3 regions of the Shewanella sp. Actino-trap-3 genome follow, and region 2 is predicted to be linked to each of the others. Evidence: predicted binding sites of a transcription regulator. Region 2 holds the regulator's gene; each other region holds the start of a gene.
The links. The regulator sigma-54, encoded in region 2, starts transcription at its own class of promoters, with help from an activator protein. The targets are predictions, from matches to a motif close to GTTGGCACGNNNNTNGNNT.
Positions count from the first base shown of each region.

Region 1: the regulator sigma-54 is predicted to act here: its motif matches at 5,066-5,084, upstream of CXF80_RS19805 (YggN family protein).
Region 3: the regulator sigma-54 is predicted to act here: its motif matches at 1,769-1,787, upstream of CXF80_RS17585 (nitric-oxide reductase large subunit).

Region 1 covers NZ_PJCE01000001.1:4,511,075-4,517,676, reverse strand. Annotated here, with positions in the region: gene CXF80_RS19815 (DUF885 domain-containing protein) at 29-1,885, shown strand; gene CXF80_RS19810 (LysR family transcriptional regulator) at 2,840-3,781, opposite strand; gene CXF80_RS19805 (YggN family protein) at 4,186-4,998, opposite strand; gene glsB (glutaminase B) at 5,237-6,151, opposite strand; gene CXF80_RS19795 (YggL family protein) at 6,158-6,484, opposite strand; gene trmB (tRNA (guanosine(46)-N7)-methyltransferase TrmB) at 6,521-6,602, opposite strand, start outside.
Region 2 covers NZ_PJCE01000001.1:3,854,633-3,861,234, forward strand. Annotated here, with positions in the region: gene rapZ (RNase adapter RapZ) at 1-316, opposite strand, end outside; gene ptsN (PTS IIA-like nitrogen regulatory protein PtsN) at 313-756, opposite strand; gene hpf (ribosome hibernation promoting factor) at 759-1,046, opposite strand; gene CXF80_RS16630 (RNA polymerase factor sigma-54) at 1,072-2,556, opposite strand; gene lptB (LPS export ABC transporter ATP-binding protein) at 2,699-3,430, opposite strand; gene lptA (lipopolysaccharide transport periplasmic protein LptA) at 3,427-4,008, opposite strand; gene lptC (LPS export ABC transporter periplasmic protein LptC) at 3,995-4,555, opposite strand; gene kdsC (3-deoxy-manno-octulosonate-8-phosphatase KdsC) at 4,552-5,118, opposite strand; gene CXF80_RS20320 (KpsF/GutQ family sugar-phosphate isomerase) at 5,121-6,098, opposite strand; gene CXF80_RS20325 (calcium/sodium antiporter) at 6,144-6,602, opposite strand, start outside.
Region 3 covers NZ_PJCE01000001.1:4,042,140-4,048,741, forward strand. Annotated here, with positions in the region: gene CXF80_RS17585 (nitric-oxide reductase large subunit) at 1-1,724, opposite strand, end outside; gene slyA (transcriptional regulator SlyA) at 2,163-2,642, shown strand; gene CXF80_RS17595 (HlyD family secretion protein) at 2,644-3,702, shown strand; gene CXF80_RS17600 (DUF2955 domain-containing protein) at 3,846-4,874, shown strand; gene CXF80_RS17605 (TIGR02450 family Trp-rich protein) at 5,123-5,338, opposite strand; gene CXF80_RS17610 (HAD family hydrolase) at 5,433-6,038, opposite strand; gene CXF80_RS17615 (CIA30 family protein) at 6,063-6,602, opposite strand, start outside.

The DNA.
Region 1 (6,602 bases), 660 kb from region 2:
GTGCCCTTATAACTTTGGGATGATATCAATGACTATTAAAACAAAAACAACTCTGATTGCTGTTGCGTTATCAAGTTTATTCGCTACATCAGCTATTGCACAACTGCATAACATGCCGCAATTAAGCTCTCAAGAAAGTACAGTAACAACAAGCCAGCAAACCGAATCAGCAAAAGCCAATGCATTGTTTGAAGCCATTTTTATGGAAAATGTTATGGCAAGTCCAGTTAACCAAACTTACCTTGGGATCAAACAAGATTATGGCAAGTGGAATGACTTATCAGAAGCCGCTGCCGATGCAAATTTAGCCCGCAGTAAACAGCAACTGGCAAGATTAACCCGCCTTGATGCGACTAAGCTCGATGAACAGGCCTCACTCAGTTTTGAACTATTAAAAGCCAGTTTAGAACACAGTATTAGCGATGATAAATGGCGTTATCACACCTATCCGATTAACCAAATGAACGGTGTTCACTCAATGGTGGCCTCGTTGCTTATTAATCAACATCAAATAACAGATGAGAGTGATGCAAAAGCGTATATCAGTCGTTTAAACGCCATACCGACACTGTTATCACAATTACAAACCTCATTAGAAATTCGTGCCGAAAAGTATATTATCGCGCCGAAATTTGTATTCTCATATGTGATTTCTGATAGCAAAAATATTATTACTGGTGCCCCATTTGCCAATACGGGAAAAGACAGCGCGTTATGGGCTGACGCGAACCGTAAGATAAATAAACTCGATATAACCGATGGCAACAAACAAGCCTTATTAGCCGAAGTAAAACAGGCTCTGCTTACTAAGGTAAAGCCTGCTTATGAGCAATTAATCAACTATACAAAGTCACTTGAAGCACTTGCTGATACTCAAGATGGTGTTTGGAAACTGCCTGACGGGGAAGCGTTTTACAATAATGCCCTCGCCCGCACCACCACCACTGACATGACAGCAGACACCATACATGAGCTCGGCTTAAACGAGGTTAAGCGTATTCATGATGAAATGCGTGTCATTATGAAAAAGGTGCATTTTGACGGCAACTTAGCAGCGTTTTTTGTTTTCATGCGCGATGACCAACAGTTTTATTACCCTGACACTAATGAAGGTAAAACAGCATATCTCACCCAAGCCAAGTCTCTGATCGATACTATGGAGTCTCGTTTAGATGAAGTATTTACCATTAAGCCTAAAGCCGCTTTAGTGGTACGAAAGGTGGAGGCTTTTAGAGAGAAGTCGGCAGGTAAAGCATTTTACGATCAACCAGCACCAGACGGATCTCGTCCAGGCACCTATTACGCTAATTTATATAAAATGGAAGCGATGCCAAAATATCAAATGGAGGCTCTGGCCTACCATGAAGGGATCCCTGGTCATCACATGCAAATTGCTATTGCACAAGAACTGCAAGGCATTCCAAAATTCCGTAAATTTGGCAGTTACACTGCTTATACTGAAGGCTGGGGACTTTACTCTGAATATTTTCCTAAAGAAATGGGCTTATATGCAGATCCTTATTCAGACTTTGGCCGTCTATCAATGGAACTGTGGCGCGCATGTCGTTTAGTCGTTGACACCGGAATACACGCTAAAAAGTGGACTCGTGAGCAAGCTATTGCCTATTACGTCGATAACACACCAAATGCGCAATCTGATGCCATTAAAATGGTCGAGCGCCATATTGTTATGCCATCACAAGCAACCGCGTATAAAGTGGGAATGATTAACATACTTCAGCTACGTGAACATGCCAAAAAAGAATTAGGCGCCAAGTTTGATCTTCGTGAATTTCACACCTCCATCTTGAAAAATGGGCCATTGCCATTAGACATTCTTGCAGAGCAGGTAAATAAGTGGATTAAACAGGTTCAGTCGCAGTAATTTAGCGTTGGTTATTGGTACTGGATAAAGTAAAGCACCAAGCTTGGATTATGGTTATGGTTTTACTTTCATAATGCCACAAAAAAATAACCCCAGCTCAACGTCTGGGGTAACCAAATAAACTAGGATGATGGTTTCAAGACTGGCATTATATTAGTTCAAAACCACTGCCAGTACTGATTCAAAATTTGCTACCTTGCCGATTTGTACGCTTAACTGAAAAGGGGTCATTTCTCAGAAAACGCATGCTTCAAATCATTTCGAATCAACTAATAACTATTGTATTGATATCAGAACAGACTTCAACAACTTAACTCTGGTATTTAGCAGCCCCCTTGATTAGCTACCTAATGAATAACTAATAAATTAAAAGCTTAATAAACTGATAAATATAACTTTAATATTAAACTGCAAGATAATTTTTGGCTTTGTTTTAAAAAGGAAACAGTGTTTCCGCTTTTACCTAGCATCGACTCTAAACAGGAGTGGGAATATATGGTTAACAACGGATGTATTTTAAGTTTGCAGTATCAAACTTGCCATGTGTTTTGCTAACAAGGCGGATTGACGTATTAATCGCTATGTTAAGAGCCGCATTAAGCGCTGCCTCAATAACTATATTAATAGCTGGCCTATTGTAAGTCGATACAAGGCGGGTAGCGCAACACTGGGCTGTTTGATAACCGTTTATTATCCAGAGTTGAGGTTAGTTAACATCAACTCTTGATAAGAGATGGGAGTAAATGGTTAGAAACGGATGTCTTTTAAGTCCGTAGTATAAAACTTGCCATGTGTTTTGCTAACAAGGCGGATTGACGTATTAATCGCTATGTTAAGAGCCGCGTTAAGCGCTGCCTCAATAACTATGTGCCATTCCAGCCTATGTAAAGTCGATACAATGCAGCTAGCACAACACAGGGCTGTTTGATAACCGTTTATTATCCAGAGTTGAGGCTATTTACGCTGTTTGTACAAATTTTCAAACTTAGCGTCCCAATAAGGTGGGCTACTAATGTGCGTTTTAATAAAATCAATAAACGCACTCACCTTTGGAGCCAGGTGTTTACGACGCGGATACACCGCTTGTAATGGAAGATTATGGGTCAACTGCCAATCAGGTAACAAAGGAACCAATGTCCCTTCAGCAATTTCATCTTCCAGCAAATAACTGGCTAAGTAAACAATACCTAAACCACTCACTGCCGCCGATTTTAATGCCGGCGCATTATCAACACGGAAATTGCCTGATACGCCAATTTCGCAATAATCATCGCCCTTTTTAAATTGCCACATACTGTGCTCATGCCACTCGCCTTGATACACCAAGCAATTGTGTTCAACCAATTGTTCAGGCCGGCTAATGTTTCCGTGCTGGGCAACATAACCTGGTGATGCGACTAACAAAAACTGACATTTCATCAACGGCCTTGCCACCATACCCAGCGGTAATTGCTCAGACATGGTTAACAACAGATCTAAACCTTCGCTGACAACGTCAACTTTGTGGTCAAGCAAGCTGATTTGTAGTTCAAGATCTGGGTGTCTCGCCATAAATTCTGGTAAAGCAGGAATAATATGCATAGTACCAAATGATTGCGAAATCCCGACTTTCAATACACCACGAGTGGCATCATTTAAGTTGTGAACACTTGATACTGCCTGTTCTGCATCTCGAAGTAGTTCTTCGCCTTGAAGATACAATAGATTGCCGGCTTCGGTAAGACTTAAACTGCGTGTTGTACGCTGAATAAGTTGAACGCCAAGTTTATGTTCAAGATCTGCAACTTGAGTGCTCACTTTAGATTTAGAAATGCCAAGACGTCTGGCTGCAGCACTAAAACTTCCTGCACGTGCAACATGAGTAAAAATTGCGATAGGTTCTAACAGTTCTAACATGAAAGTCGCCTTAAGCTGGTTACGACATTAATAAAAATTTCAGATGTCTGTTTGCCATTGCTGGTAACTAAACCTTGCTAAGCACAATATCAACATTCAGTTATTAAGAGTGTTGATGCTCAATGAGCATCGAAACAAACCAATACTGTAAATCAACACAAACAAATGACTACTCCGAAATATAACCACATCCAAAAATAGAGTGCAATTTTGTTATAGTTTTTATTAGTATAACAAAAAAAGCCTGTCGAGCTGTATATTTATAATTGACAATTTTTTTATCAGAACAAAGCAACACTAGCTATAGCGGCAAAATAGCTAAAATAGGCGGAAAAAAAAAGCCCCTGTGTCTTTAAAAAAGCACAGGGGAAGGTCAGGTGTCCGGGAAGACAGCTTGAACAAGGTTACTCTTTTATATCGCCTAGCGTAGCTAAGGTGTAAGGTGCAAGTTCTGGGATGGCTTTACGCACTCGACTTTCTAACACTAATAATCCTTCAAAATTATCACAAACCTCAGTCGCGCGTTGCTCCAGACCTTGAGATTGCGACTCAAGTTGTTGCTCGATGTCTTTACCGACGTTGTCCATTTTTTGTGAAAAAGTATTCATTTTCTCTTCAAACGAACCACCTTCAGAAGACATGATCTGGCTACCTAATGTCATCATTAATGAGCCCATTGAGTTCGTTACCATTTGCTCTATTTCTTGCTCAAACTCTTCATTAAAGGCATGTTCCATTGAAGATTCAGTTGAGCCTAAATAAAATTTATCACCTTGTTGATAAGCCATAGTATCAATGCGTTGTTGAATACCTGTCATCATCTTATCAATCTGAACGCCTGTGGCATCGCCAAATATTGGTGTTAGCGCCATATTGACAGCCTGAGATGCCATCGACACAACGTCGGTGACTAAATCAATCACTTCAGGAACTTGGCGAGATAGCTCATCAGAATATTGAGTTAATAACAGCCGTTGCTTGTCATTTAATGCGACTTCTTTACCGTCGACATACAATTGACCCAGTTGAACGCGATATTTCTCGCTGCCATTATCACTGATCTGTAAACTTTTCGGTTCAACGGTCACGTCATAGTTTAATGTCACGTTACACTTTTCATCATTAATTGACATTTTTGCCATGGCTGGAGTCAATGCCCCTGCAGTGAATAACATGCTGGTTAACGCTAAACCACAAATTAACTTCTGTTTGGTCATGATAAAAATCCTTTTGTTAAACGAATATCGATAAAATCTATTCAATATAATTAGTTATAGCACAATAAAGCACTAGTCATGCCAACAAGTATAGTTGCTTGATTTATATGTTATTTTTATAAACTTTCAAATTTAACATCTACTAAATGAACAAAAAACATCACCCTCTTCGTAAAATAAACCAAAAAGTAGTCTATTTTACGAATAGTGATGTGAAATTAAAAATAGTGATGTGGAATTAAAAAATTGAACGACCTAACTGCTGGCTTAAATGCTCAAGTAAGGCTGTACCCGCCAATGAATTGCCATTATTGTCGAGTTCAGGCGACCACACACAGATAGACATGTCACCAGGAATAATCGCAATAATACCGCCGCCTACGCCACTTTTACCCGGCATACCCACTCGGTAAGCAAACTCGCCTGCGCCATCGTATAATCCAGACGTTGCGAGTAATGCATTAAGCTGCCGAGTTTGCACTGGTGAGACTAAGCTATCGCCATCGAGTGTCTTACCACGATTGGCCAAATAGAACATCGCCCGGGACAAATCAGCACAATTCATCCTTAACGCACAATAATGAAAATAGCTTTTAAGTACGGTATTCACGTCGCCATTGAAATTACCAAATGACTTCATTAAATAGGCAATAGAAGCATTACGTGCACTAAATTGATACTCAGAATCTGCTACCACTTTGTCGAAGGCTAATGTGGTATTTTGGCTCAACTGACGCACCACCTCAAGCATATGATGTTTAGGTGCACCCAAGCGTGCTTGCAACAAGTCCGCAATGACTAACGCGCCTGCATTAATAAATGGATTTCGCGGTTTGCCACGCTCTAGTTCAACCTGTACAAGCGAGTTAAATGAATGCCCAGAAGGTTCTTTACCCACTCGACTCCAGATTTCTTCTTCTGTATATAAATTAAGTGCCTGAGTCAGGCTAAAGACTTTAGAAATACTTTGAATGGAAAAAGGTTCAAGATAATCACCCGCACCAATTGTTTGACCGTCAATGGTGGTAACTGCAATACCTATTTTGTTGGGGTCAACGCAGGCAAGAGCAGGAATATATCCTGCCACCTTACCTTTACCCAATAGCGATCTTACTTTATCGACAGCGTCTTGAAGTAATAATTGCTCTGGCAATTTAGCTTAACCCCACCAAATATCATATAAATCACTGACTTCAAGGTTAGAAACTGGCTTGTCTTTCCAGAATGCATTGACTGCTGCAATATCTTCATCAGTACATTTACCGATAGTTTGGGTAGCCATAATGCCTTCCCATTGCTTGTGTCCACCACCGTGGAAACCTAATTGACGTGGTTCAATCACTTGAGCAATAAACTGATCAACCAAACTATCGATATCTTGTTCAGAAACTGACTCATTAAATGTCCAGTTCATTTCGAAACCTAATTCTTGAAATTCATCAACTCGTAATTTTTTACGTAAACGTCGACTGCGATTTTGCGCCATGGTGTATTCTCCGATTGCTAAAAAGTGTAGTAGTGATTAAGCGATACGCTCAAACATGATATCCCATACGCCGTGACCAAGTCTGTGGCCTCTTGCTTCAAACTTTGTAAGCGGACGG
Region 2 (6,602 bases):
ATAACGGGTGCAATCGGCGTGTTTCGCTGTAGCGTTTAAGTAACACTTTATCATTGGAATTTAGAAAGAAGCTGATAATTTCAGTGTCATGTTCAAGTAGGGCTAATTGGTCTTGAAGCACTTTGCCTTGTTCAGCAATGTTGCGGACATCAACACTAATCGCAACTAAATCATTACTGCCCTTGAGCTGAGCGAGTAATGTGCCAATGAGGGGTAGAGGCAAATTATCGACACAATAATATCCTAGGTCTTCTAATACTCTTAAGGCAACGGATTTCCCTGAACCTGAACGTCCCGATACTATGACAAGTTTCATGCAGTTATAACCCGATAAAGTTCTGTTGCGTTGTGGCTTTTGCGAAGCTGTTTCAATATTTGCTTATCGCTGAGCTTTTTAGCCATACTCGATAACGTGCCTAAATGTTGTTGGCACTGGTCTGCAGGTACTAACAAAGCAAATAAAATATCCACGGGCTGCTTATCAATTGCATCAAAGGCAATGGCTTCTTCACATTTAACAAATATCGCGATGGGGTGATCGATGGTCGTTAATCGACCATGAGGTATCGCAATGCCATTTCCTATACCTGTGCTACCCATTTTTTCTCTCGCTAATAGGCTTTCAAAAACCTCTTGCGAAGACAGGGTTGGATACTGGGCAGCGACTAAATTGCTGATGAGTTCCAGTACTTTTTTCTTACTGCCCGGTGTGGCACAGGTAGTGCATTCCGGCTGCAGAATGGTACAAAGTTCCATCGTTAGTGTTTTGTATACTTCTCTTTGTGTTTAATTACCTGACGGTCGAGTTTATCGATCAGGGCGTCTATTGCAGCATACATATCAGTATTTTCTGACATAGCAAAAATCTCTGCGCCATTAACGTGGATTTTGGCTTCTGCTTTTTGTTGTAATTTTTCTACATGGAGTACAACGTGTACATTATGGATCTGATCGAAGTGTCGTTCAAGCTTTGAAAATTTACCATTAACATACTCACGTAAAGATTCTGTTATTTCGACATGACGTCCAGTCAGATTTATATCCATAGAAAATCCTCCACAACCTTGTAGGTTATAAACTCTTACGTTGGTTTGAGGGCGGGATTAGCATTGCTTCTCGGTATTTTGCAATCGTACGACGAGCAACGTTTATGCCTTGTTCTGCCAGAAGTTGAGCCATTTTACTGTCACTCAATGGTTTTTTCTGGTTTTCTGCGGCAACCAGCTTTTTGATAAAAGCACGAATTGCTGTTGATGAGCATTCCCCGCCATCGTCAGTGCTGACATGGCTAGAGAAGAAGTACTTTAGTTCAAATAGTCCACGTGGGGTGTGCATATATTTTTGTGTGGTGACTCGTGAAATTGTCGATTCATGCATTTCTACTGCTTCAGCGATATCATTTAGCACCATAGGTTTCATGGCTTCTTCACCGTATTCAAAGAAGCCTTGCTGAAATTGCACAATGCAATTTGCCACTTTGAGTAGAGTATCATTGCGGCTTTCGATACTTTTAATAAACCATTTAGCCTCTTGCAAATGGCCTCGAATAAATTGACTGTCAGACTGATTTTTACTGCTTCTAGCCATGGCAGCGTATTGCTGATTAACGCCAATTTTGGGCATATTGTCTGGGTTTAACTCTACAACCCAACGGCCATTTTTCTTTAGTACCGTGACATCGGGAATAACGAATTCGTCTTCGGTGGCGGTGATCAATAAGCCTGGACGAGGATTGAGTGATTGGATTAGGGTGATGGCGTCACGTAACTCATTTTCTTTTAGCTTAGTTTTGCGCATCAATAATCTAAAATCACGCCCAGCAATTAAGGTTAAATAGTCTTTAATTAGCAAACGGGCATTATCGATATAGGGTGTGGTGTTAGAGAATTGCGCTAATTGGATCAATAAACATTCACTTAAATCACGTGCAGCAACACCAACGGGATCAAAGTGTTGAATTCGTTTTAATACAGCTTCAACTTCATCTAACTCAACATTTTCGTCACCCATGGCTTCGAGAATATCGTCGGTACTTTGGGTTAAATAACCGCGTTCATCCACGGCGTCGATGATCGCTGTGGCAATGGCAAGATCGGTCTCTGAAAATGGAGTGAGATTTTTCTGCCATTCTAAATGTTCATACAGACCTTCGGTGGTTTCACCTTGAAACGGCATGTCATCATCGCGCATGCTAGCACTACCTGAACCTGACATCGGCGAGGCGGTGTACACTTCATCCCATGTAGTATCCATGGCTAAATCATCCATGGTTTCTTTGGTCATAGATTCTGCTGTGTCGACTGTTGAGGTGTCTTTTTCAATATTGACAATGCTGTTGTCACTGAAGTCTGTATCAGCTTGGTCGCGATTTTCTTTTACGGGGTCTTTTGCTTCAGAAAACTCATCTTCTATTTCAAGTAATGGATTTGAATCCAATGCTTGTTGGATTTCTTGCTGTAGCTCCAATGACGATAATTGCAGTAAGCGAATGGCTTGCTGCAATTGTGGGGTCATGGTTAAGTGTTGACCCATTTTAAGTTGGAGTGACGCTTTCATTTACCGCTTATCCCTAGATGATTTCCATAAAAGTGACAATTTATAAAACTGTAATGGATTGTCACGTACATCAATGATGTTTAACGCTGTTTAGATATCGTTCAATCAAATGAGTTAGATAGACTAAAGGCCCGTAAAGTAACTATAGCTTGAATTGTTCACCTAAGTACACCGCCCGAACTTGTTGATTGCTCAATACCTCATCAGGTGTGCCTTCGGCAATTAAATTACCTTGGCTGACGATATAAGCTCGCTCACAGACATCTAACGTTTCACGTACGTTATGGTCGGTAATTAATACTCCTAGACCTCGGCTTTTAAGTTGTTGAATGATTTTTTTTATGTCGATGACAGAAATCGGATCAACACCAGCAAAGGGCTCATCGAGTAAAATAAATTTTGGATTGGCGGCTAAAGCGCGCGCAATTTCAACACGACGACGTTCACCACCCGATAACGACATGCCTAGGCTGTCTCGAATATGGGTAATATGGAACTCTTCTAATAGATGCTCAAGCTGTTCAATACGTTGGTCTGTACTGAGTTCTTTGCGCGTTTGCAACACGGCCATAATGTTGTCATACACTGTGAGTTTACGGAAAATACTGGCTTCTTGTGGTAAGTAACCAATGCCTTTGCGAGCTCGCAGATGCATAGGATCGTCAGTGAGATCGTCATCATCAATTAAAATTCGACCCTTATCACTTTTCACTAGGCCGACAACCATATAAAAGGTGGTTGTTTTACCTGCACCATTGGGGCCTAAAAGCCCAACAATTTGGCCTGTTTTAACCGTTAAACTGACATCTTTAACAACTTGACGATCTTTATAGCTTTTAGCCAGATTTTCAGCGGTTAAGGTTATTTGGGTCATGGTTTGATCTGCTTTTTAACTGGGATTTCAGGGAGTTTTTGCTTTGGCGCAGACTCGTCTTGGAAATTCTCAGGTTGAATAATGGTGATAACCCGATCTTGCCCTGTGCCCGAACTTTCAGCAATAAGCTCTTGCGCATTGATGTTGTACTTAATTCGATTACCGGTCACTTGGCTACCCGATTGATTAAGTTTGGCATTACCTGTCAATGTTAGCGTGGTAGTCGCAAGGTCATAGGATATTTCGTCGGCACTGGCAGTACCAATTTGACCGTCATCTAATTCTTGTGAAAACGTCGCGGGTTTGCCAGTGGCGATAAGTTTCTTACTGGTGCTGTTTTCGGGGGTAAACGCCCGTAATTCATCAGCATTGATATTAATACTGCCTTGGACAATCTTAACCGGACCATTAAAAATGATTTGGTTATTTTTTATGTCAGCAAATTGGCTAACCGCAACAATTTTTAATTCTTGTTTCAGATCACCTTGTTTCGCCGTAGCAGGCAAACTCAACAGGCAAAGCATGCTGCTCAATAAAATAACATTGGCGCGAGTGTGGAGACGATTAATGTGGCTCATATGTTCCTTCTACCTGGCTCAGTAGCGATAATTGTTGCGAATTCAAGTCAGCATGTAGGCCTAAGCCTTGAATAATAAACCCTTTGCCTTTGATATACACCATCTCTTGTGAGGTGCCTATCATAGTGGTTAAGTCTACCGTCACCGCTTGGGTACTCAATGACTGCAGGGGTTCTTCTATATCAATGGCATCAATAATAACATTGTTTTCTAATATGACTTTGCTGGTGTTTTTATTCAATTGTCCTCGATCTGCACTTAGTTGCCATTGTGCTTTACCATTTTCAGGGTAAATGAGGTATATCGGTTTGGTAAAGTGAGTGATGTCACTTGAAGCATAATGCTCCATGTGCTCGGCGCTGACTCGACTTTCGACAAAACCTTGTTGATTGAATTCCGTGGTGCGTAGGTTATCTGCAATAAAGTCAGGGCGCTCAATACCAGGTACTTTCACCGAGTCCATTTCACTGCGTTTTATTTGTGCTTGCCAGTACAACATAAAAGCAAGACCAAAAAAAGCCACAATACTTAGGGTGATCCGATTCATATACTCATTCCATGAGCACTGGCAAATTTATCTTGGCTTAAGAGCAATAAGTCAGTCAGTTCACGCAAAGCTCCATGTCCGCCGTTTAAGGTCGTTGTCATGTGACAATGTCGCTTTACAAACGGATGACCATCGCCGACACAAACGGAGAGACCTACGGCTTTCATTACGGGCAGATCAACCATGTCATCGCCAATGTAGGCTACTTGTTCGGCGCTTACATTATACAGCGACATAAGTTGCTCAAAAGGTTCAAATTTATTATCAATGCCTTGATAAATATGTTTAATTCCTAATCCGGTCATTCGGGTTTCGACAATTTTTGATTGACGACCTGTAATGACGGCAACATGAATATCGCTAGTGAGAACTGAGCGTATACCGTAGCCATCGCGAGTATGAAAGGCTTTGAGTTCTTCGCCAGCATTACTGAGATAAATACGTCCATCTGAAAAGACCCCATCGACATCACAGATTAACAGTTTAATTTTCTGAGCTCGCTGCCAAATATCATTACTGATAGGGCCGTAAAATCCTTGGTGACACGAGGTTGATTCTGACATGATTAAATGACTCCAGCTTTAACCATATCGAGCATGTTTAATGCCCCGATCGGTTGGTGTTTTTCATTGACGACAACCAGTCCGTTGATGTTTTTTTCATCCATAATTTGTAGCGCTTGTGCAGCTAAAATACCCGTAGGGCAGGTCACACAGTTTTTGGTCATCACTAGGGCTATCGAAGTGGTACGAAGGTTCACTTCGGCATCGATGACCCGGCGTAAATCACCATCAGTAAAAATACCCACTAGTTTGGCTTCATGGTTGACTACCGCCGTCATGCCTAGGCCTTTTTTAGATATTTCATAAAGCGCTTCAGTAATACAAATAGCATCACTGACGATAGGCAAATCATCGCCTTTATGCATGACATCGTCTACTTTTAGTAATAATTTTCGCCCCAATGAGCCACCAGGATGTGATAAGGCAAAGTCATCACGGGTAAACCCTTTTGCTTGCAACAATGCGATGGCTAATGCATCACCCATTGCTAGCGTAGCAGTGGTGCTAGACGTTGGCGCTAATCCTAACGGGCATGCTTCTTCTTGTACTTCAATGCATAAATGAATTTTAGATAAACGCGCCATGTTAGAGTCTGGTTTACCTGTTACGGCAATAACAGGCACGCCCATACGTTGTATCACAGGCATTAACGTGAGTATTTCGCTCGATTCGCCTGAATTGGAAATCGCCAGTACAATATCGTTCTTAGCCAATGCGCCTAAATCACCATGACTAGCCTCACCAGGATGAACAAAAAATGCCGGCGTGCCGGTACTGGCAAACGTCGCGGATATTTTATTACCGATATGACCCGATTTGCCCATTCCCATGACAATCACTTTGCCTTTGCACTGCATAATGAGTTCACATGCTTGGCCAAACTCAACTGAGTCCACATATTGATATAAATTATCTAAGGCAGCTTTTTCAATATCAATGACTTTACGGCCCCATTGACGAAATTGAGTTTGATTTACCATACGGCTCTCTCTTTTAGCTTAAGACTTTACCTTTAATGCTCCAATCTAATGGGATTGAAATACAATAATTTGGTACGCAATAAAGGTGATTAATAATAGTGCGCCATGCCAACGAGTCAGTTGTTGCTTGGTGCCACTGGATAATACTAAAACGGCTAATGCAGTACTGGTGCCCAATACCATATAAAAGTCTCTTCCACTGGCAGAGGCATCTATTTCGCCAGGGGCAATTAACCCTGGTAGTGCCAGTACGGCAAGAATGTTAAATAAATTCGATCCAACGATATTACCAATAGCGAGATCGTGTTCTTTTTTTAATACGCCAGCAATACAGGCTGCTAATTCTGGTAGGCTTGTTCCCACTGCAATAATGGTTAATCCAATGACAAGATCTGACAAGCCATAAAACTTTGCAATACCCACAGCACCATCTACCATCCAACTCGCTGATAGCGGGAGGAATATAATACCGACGATTAGCCAAATGATAGCATGAAAGGTTGA
Region 3 (6,602 bases), 190 kb from region 2:
CGATAGGTTTCCATGGCTTCAAAACCAATTAACGCTAGCGGCACAACTTCAAGCGCAGAGAAAATGGCTCCCCATGCAATGACGGAAGTTTGGGTACCGGTAAAGTATAAGTGATGTAAAGTACCGATTAAGCCGCCGGTTAAAAACACTACCGTTGAGAACAATACTGCACCATTGGCGCTGCGGGCACGGATAAGACCTAAGCGAACTAACATAAGCGCAATGACAGAGGTGGCAAATGTTTCAAAGAAGCCTTCAACCCACAAGTGCACCACCCACCAACGCCAGTATTCTGCAATCGCTAGGTTTGAGTGTTTGCCCATAAACAGGCCAGCACCATAAAATAAGCCAATCGCGACACATGAAGCATATAGCACCCAAATCACCGGTTGCATGTCGTTGCTGACTTTTAAGGCTGGACGCATTGATGCGGTCACTAACGCTAACCAAATTAATAAGCCCGCCAGCAACAACACTTGCCAAACGCGACCTAAATCAATGTATTCATATCCTTGGTGACCGAATAGGTAGTTCATGTCCAGATCAAAGTATTGTTGTACGCCAAGCCATTCACCGGCCATAGAACCGAGTACGATAACAACTAATGCGCCCCACAGAATGTTTACTCCTAAGCGTTGATACTTAGGCTCGTATCCTGATAGTGCTGGCGCGATATACAGCCCTGTGCCTAACCAAGCTGTGGCAATCCAAAATACAGCTAGTTGAGTATGCCAAGTACGAGTGACCGAGTATGGGAGTATTTCTGATAATGGGAAACCATAAAACTCTTGGCCTTCAACTGCGTAATGCGCGGTAATACCGCCCACTAATATTTGCAGCAAAAACAGTCCAATAGCGGTTACAAAATACTTGCCGACGGCTTTTTGTGATGGCGTCGGTTTGGTAAAAAATAATGGATCATCTTTGGCCGCTTCCGGTAATGCTTCTTCTTTGCAGCAGGCATGGTGCCAAATCAACATGGCAATACCTAAGATCAATGTCACCAAACTTAATACTGACCAAACAATGTTATCTGAAGTCGGTATATTGCCGATTTGGGGATCATACGGCCAGTTATTGGTGTAAGTGTACTCATAGCCAGGACGTTCGGTTACTGCTGCCCATGCTCCCCAAAAGAGAAAACCGTTTAATAATTCACGATGCTCGGCATCAGTGATTGTCCCTTCTTTCATGGCGTATTGTTCGCGTAATGATGATAGGGCTGGGTCGTCACCAAAGAGTGATAAATAGTGTTGACTGACTTCATTTATCGCAGCAATACGCACATTTGATAATGCGACATATGTATTGCCATCAGCGCCTTCAATGACAGTATTATGACGAATATCATTTCTGAGGCCTTGTTCTAAACCTGCCTGCTGCTCAGAATCAAGTTCAGCAAAATCGCGATTATAACGATCAATTGCGGTGATTGATAACCAAGCTTGTGCTTCACGGTGTAACCAATCAGCAGTCCAATCTGGTGCTACATACGACCCATGTCCCCAGATCGATCCCAATTGATGACCGCCCATAGAACGCCACACAAGTTGACCTTGTTCAATATCATCTTTGGTAAATATGGGTTGGCCACTGGTGTCAGTAAAAGCCGTTGGAATAGGGGGTTTTTCTCGATATATGCCACTGCCTAAACTGAGTAATACAGTGAAGGAAGCAACGAGCACGATTAGCAGTGCAATGCCGGTGAGTTTGTTTTTGCTCATAAATCCTCTTAGCGCAAAGTCATTTTGATACAGATAGCATGTATTAGCATAAGTCGTGCCAACTACTTTTAGTTAATTAAAGTATTGATATATATAAATATTAATTTAATCCCAATTGGATTAAATTGTCATTTAGACATTGTTTAATAGTTGTAAATATGACACTGTTGTCATATTTACAATTATTAAATGTGATCATGGTCACCTTGTTTTATTACAAAGGGAGAATGGGTTGAACATGTCGAGTATGAATAGATAAAGCCGATGATAGGCATTTTAGGTCAGACTAATATTCAGTTAATTAATATTTTAAAGTTTATATATCAAGTGTTTAGTTAATTTATTAAGCTTTTTTTACTTCAAGTAAGCAACTGAGCTATTTACTTAGCATGCTAACTAGTTATAATGCTTAGCAAGCTAACTAAATGGCAAGTTAATATGTATAACGAATTAGAACGACTAAAAGAGCTGCATCTTGCGGAGCAACTAGGAAGATTGCATCGATTATGGCGCACAGCCGCAGATGTTGAATTAATTCCACTAGGGTTAACTCATCCTCGTTGGACTGCATTATGGAAACTATTACGTTTGGGTGACGATGTGAGTCAAAAAGTGCTAGCCGATGCGTTAGAAATAGAGCTGTCATCGTTAATGCGTACCTTGGGTCAATTAGAAGCGCAAGGCTATATTAAAAGGCGTTGTTGCGAAAACGATAAGCGCGCTCGAATAGTGAGTTTGACACCGCAGGGGATCGACATTCTTAAACAAATAGAAACACGGATTATGCAAATTCGTGCTGAATTACTCAATGGCATTAGCAGTCAAGAATTAAGTGAGTTTGAACGTGTGATCAGTCTGATTAGTGATAATGCCATGGCTAAACTTGATCCGTCTGCCGACCCTTTTGGTGAGAAATAACATGACTCCAGATCAACAATTTGCCCGCCTCGTTAAGATAGCCATTTTGATGTTTGTTATGGTCTTCGGCTACTTTATGTTTGCTGATGCCGTTATCCCTTTAACCCCTCAAGCGATGGCGACCAGAATAGTGACAAAAGTCACCCCCCAAGTCAGTGGGAAAATAGCGACTATTGCCGTAGCCAATAATCAAGTGGTAAAAAAAGGCGATGTGTTATTTAAGATTGACTCAGTTCCTTACGAGCTTGCCGAAGAACAAGCACAGTTAGCACTGGAACAAGCAAAACAAGATAACGCTGAACTTGATGCTGCCTTATTAGCGGCCAAAGCAGATGTGCAAGCCAATAGATCCAATGCCAAACAAAAGCGCAGTGAGGCGAAGAGAATTGACTCTTTATTTTTGACTCACGGAGTGTCTCAACAACTTAACGATCAGACTGGCAGTGATGCGACGACTGCAGAGGCCAACTTACAGGCCTCCAATGCGCGCTTAGCAAAACTAAAAGTCAGTCGTGGTCGTTATGGTGATGGAAACTTAAAAGTTCGCCAAGCACAGAATCGCTTAGAGCAAGCTGAGTTGAATCTGTCATATACTCAAATTCGAGCCGATCAAAATGGTATCGTGACTAATTTACAGCTGCAGGTAGGTAGTTTTGCTTCTGTCGGCCAACCATTATTAGCATTAGTGTCGGATAAGGTTGATATCATTGCTGATTTTAGGGAAAAAAGTCTTCGCGGCATTGATATTGAGTCGAGTGCTTTTATTGCATTTGATGGCGAACCTGGACGTTTATATCGTGCGCAAGTGAGTTCAATTGATGCTGGAGTCAGCGCCGGACAGTTTGAAGCGAATGGTCGTTTGGCGGCACCACAAGAATCTGCTCGTTGGGTACGCAATGCTCAGCGCTTACGTTTACACCTTGAGCTTGACCAGCAAGCCGTTAATCTACTGCCAGCAGGCGCGCGTGCCACTGTACAATTAGTGCCCAATAGTGGTTTGCTTGGCTTTATTGCCAAGGTGCAAATTAAGGTCATTAGTGTGCTGCACTATATTTATTAAATGACCTCTTACATTTAATCAGTATTTCTCTAATCCATAACAATGGCTGACTTTCTCTTTGGTGGTTGCTTTTTTTAGCAAACGCATCAATCAGGATGAGTTCTTTATTGTGGAATATTTTCCCCGACGCGTAGGTATTTCAGATGTTGTTACGCCATAGTCCTTTGACTACAAACGATTTACGTCAATGCTTGCGCATTGCAACAGGCGCAACGCTAGGGTTTGCGATTTGTAAGTTTTTCGACCTAAGTTATGGGGTGTTTTTTACCGTAACCCCAATGCTATTACTCGGACTTGTGCCCGTGATGAATGCGCATGCGATGCGTCAACTGTTGGCATCATCGGTCATGGCTGGGATTGAGGTCGGTATTCTAGGTGGTTTATTTGGTTCTCACCCAGGGATGATATTGCCCATCGTTTTTGGGCTTTTTTTGTATCGATTTGCGGCAATGTCACGTGGAAGCTTGTTTTTATTCGGTGCTAATGGGGTGATCAGCTTAAGTATTATGCTGCACTTTGCCAGTTATCCGAGTGTGGATATTAACAATCTTATTTTTAGCAATTTTTGGGCGACGGCAGCGTCGGTGATCATTGCTTATGCCATGACCGCCCTATGGCCCGATGTTGAACCTCGCTCGCCAATGGCAGCCGTGGTTAAAGCGCCTAACCGTATGCGCCACGAAGCCTTGCTGGGGGCATCAATTGCCACCGCATCATTTTTGGTATTTCAGGTGTTTAATTTACAAGATTCCATGTCAGCCCAAGCCACCACTTTGTTATTGTTATTCCCAATGCATTGGAATGGCGCACTCGGTTACGCCCGAAAACGGGCTATCGGCACCTTGTTTGGGGTAACATTTGGGTTGCTGGTGCAAGGATTACTTTATGATTGGTCTGGGTTACTTACTTTTGTTATACCACTATTGTGGATAGGCCTTATGTTATTTAGCCAAGTGCATGTGAGAGAGGCGAGTGGTTCAGGAGTAGGGTTTGGCGCTATGACGACCTTAGGTATTTTGTTTGGTCAGTACTTAACCCCCCAAAATGATCTGATTTTTAGTGCTTTATACCGTGTGAGTAGCATTTTGGTTGCGATAGTCGCGACATTATTACTGTGTTATTTGGTACATCGGCTATTAAATCGCTTTGAAGCAACTCGATTTGGTGTTTAGATTTAGTTGTTTCTAGTGTTATTTACTTACCTTAGCCGGGCATTATTACGCGTCTGGCGATATTAACGTAACGTTAAACGGATCCTCGTCCTATTTGTTTATTACCCCGTTATAATAAAGTAATCAACCCGCCAGCTAATGGCATAGGATTATGCAAAACGGGTATAAAAAAGTGACTCAAGGTTATCGGCCTGAGTCACTTTATTACTTTATCAACGGCGAAGGTTAACACGATTGTTTACAGTAGATTATTGCCAGCCGAGGGTCCAAAGCTGTGGGTCTTTAAGATCGCGCCAGTCAATGACAAACTCTTGTGCATTCATTTCTGCACGGATAAGACATTCAACCACGTTTTGTTGTTCGTCATACTCGACTTTAGCGACAGTAAAATGCTTCAGCTTTTGAACCACGTTAACCTTGGTCCACTTACTATTAAGTAATTTTTTAGGATGAATTAGGTTCATATTCGTTCTCATGTTCACAGTATTTCGTTGCCCGTATTAACACTCATGTTATGACTCATACAGTAACTCATGGCGTACCTGATCAGTACTGGTGTTAGTCACTGTGAGAGTGACTAACTAATAACTGCTGCAATTGGCTTAGATCATTGATAATAATATCGGCCAAATGTTGATAAGTACTGTCAATCCCATGATTAATAAAACAGGCGATCATGCCAGCATTATTAGCCGCTTGAATGTCGTATAGGTAATCCCCCACATAGATAATATCTTGAGGGGCTATTTGCCATTGAGCAGCAATCGCCAGTAGAGCATCGGGTGCCGGTTTTGCTGGGTAATCTTCGCGGGTTAGCACGTGGTCGATAGCAATATTATTCTGTTTTACCTTTAATGCGCTTGCGGCAAGACTGTTACGCGTTACGATGGCGATGGGTAATTTTGCCGCTTCAATGGCATTAATCAGCTCGGTCATTCCTTTGATGGGCTTGGCACTCAACGCATCTTGGTATTCATGATCCAGAATAATCTGCTTTGCATCGGCTTGAGAGACTTTACAGCTTAAGTCGTCGACATAGTTAAGTAAGTCTATGCCATCAGGGCAACCAATTTGCTGGCGAATTAAGCCGAAGTCTAAGCTAGACTCAACTAAGGTGCCGTCTAAGTCAAAAATAATGCCTTTTATTTGCATGGGTAAATTCAATGAATTCCTTTCTTTTCTCAATATTTATCGGTCAAACTGCATAGAGTGTAACTCAATTGCAAATGGACCTTGTTGTTTTTGTGCGACTAAAAATCCAACACGATGAATATCATTTAAATGTAATGTCGGTGCATTCGCGACTGCGCGTCCCCTAAAGCTGACCGTAAAATCTGCAGGGGTAAAAGCATGTTGAGTGAGTGTGTCTGCGCCAGTGGTAAAGTTAGCAACATAGGCTTCACCATAAGATAAATTCGGTGTTTTTAGCCGAATTTGATAGGTTTTTCCATCACCTTTAACCGCAATGACGAGTAATGATGCATCTGCAATTTGATGTAGTAGAGTCGACTCTATCGACGCAAAGCCGCCATTGTTTTCCAATGACACTGTGCCAGTAAATAATAACGCTTGCTGCGTAAGCTCAATTTGGCTTTGCGAGACGCCGCCCATCACTGTGTCATTATTGATGTTCCATTGTGTAAAGTGGCTCGGATCAGTAAAGTGAAATAGCATAGTGTCCTCACTTGCACTCCATACGGGTTGGCTAATTAATAATATAACCCCAAC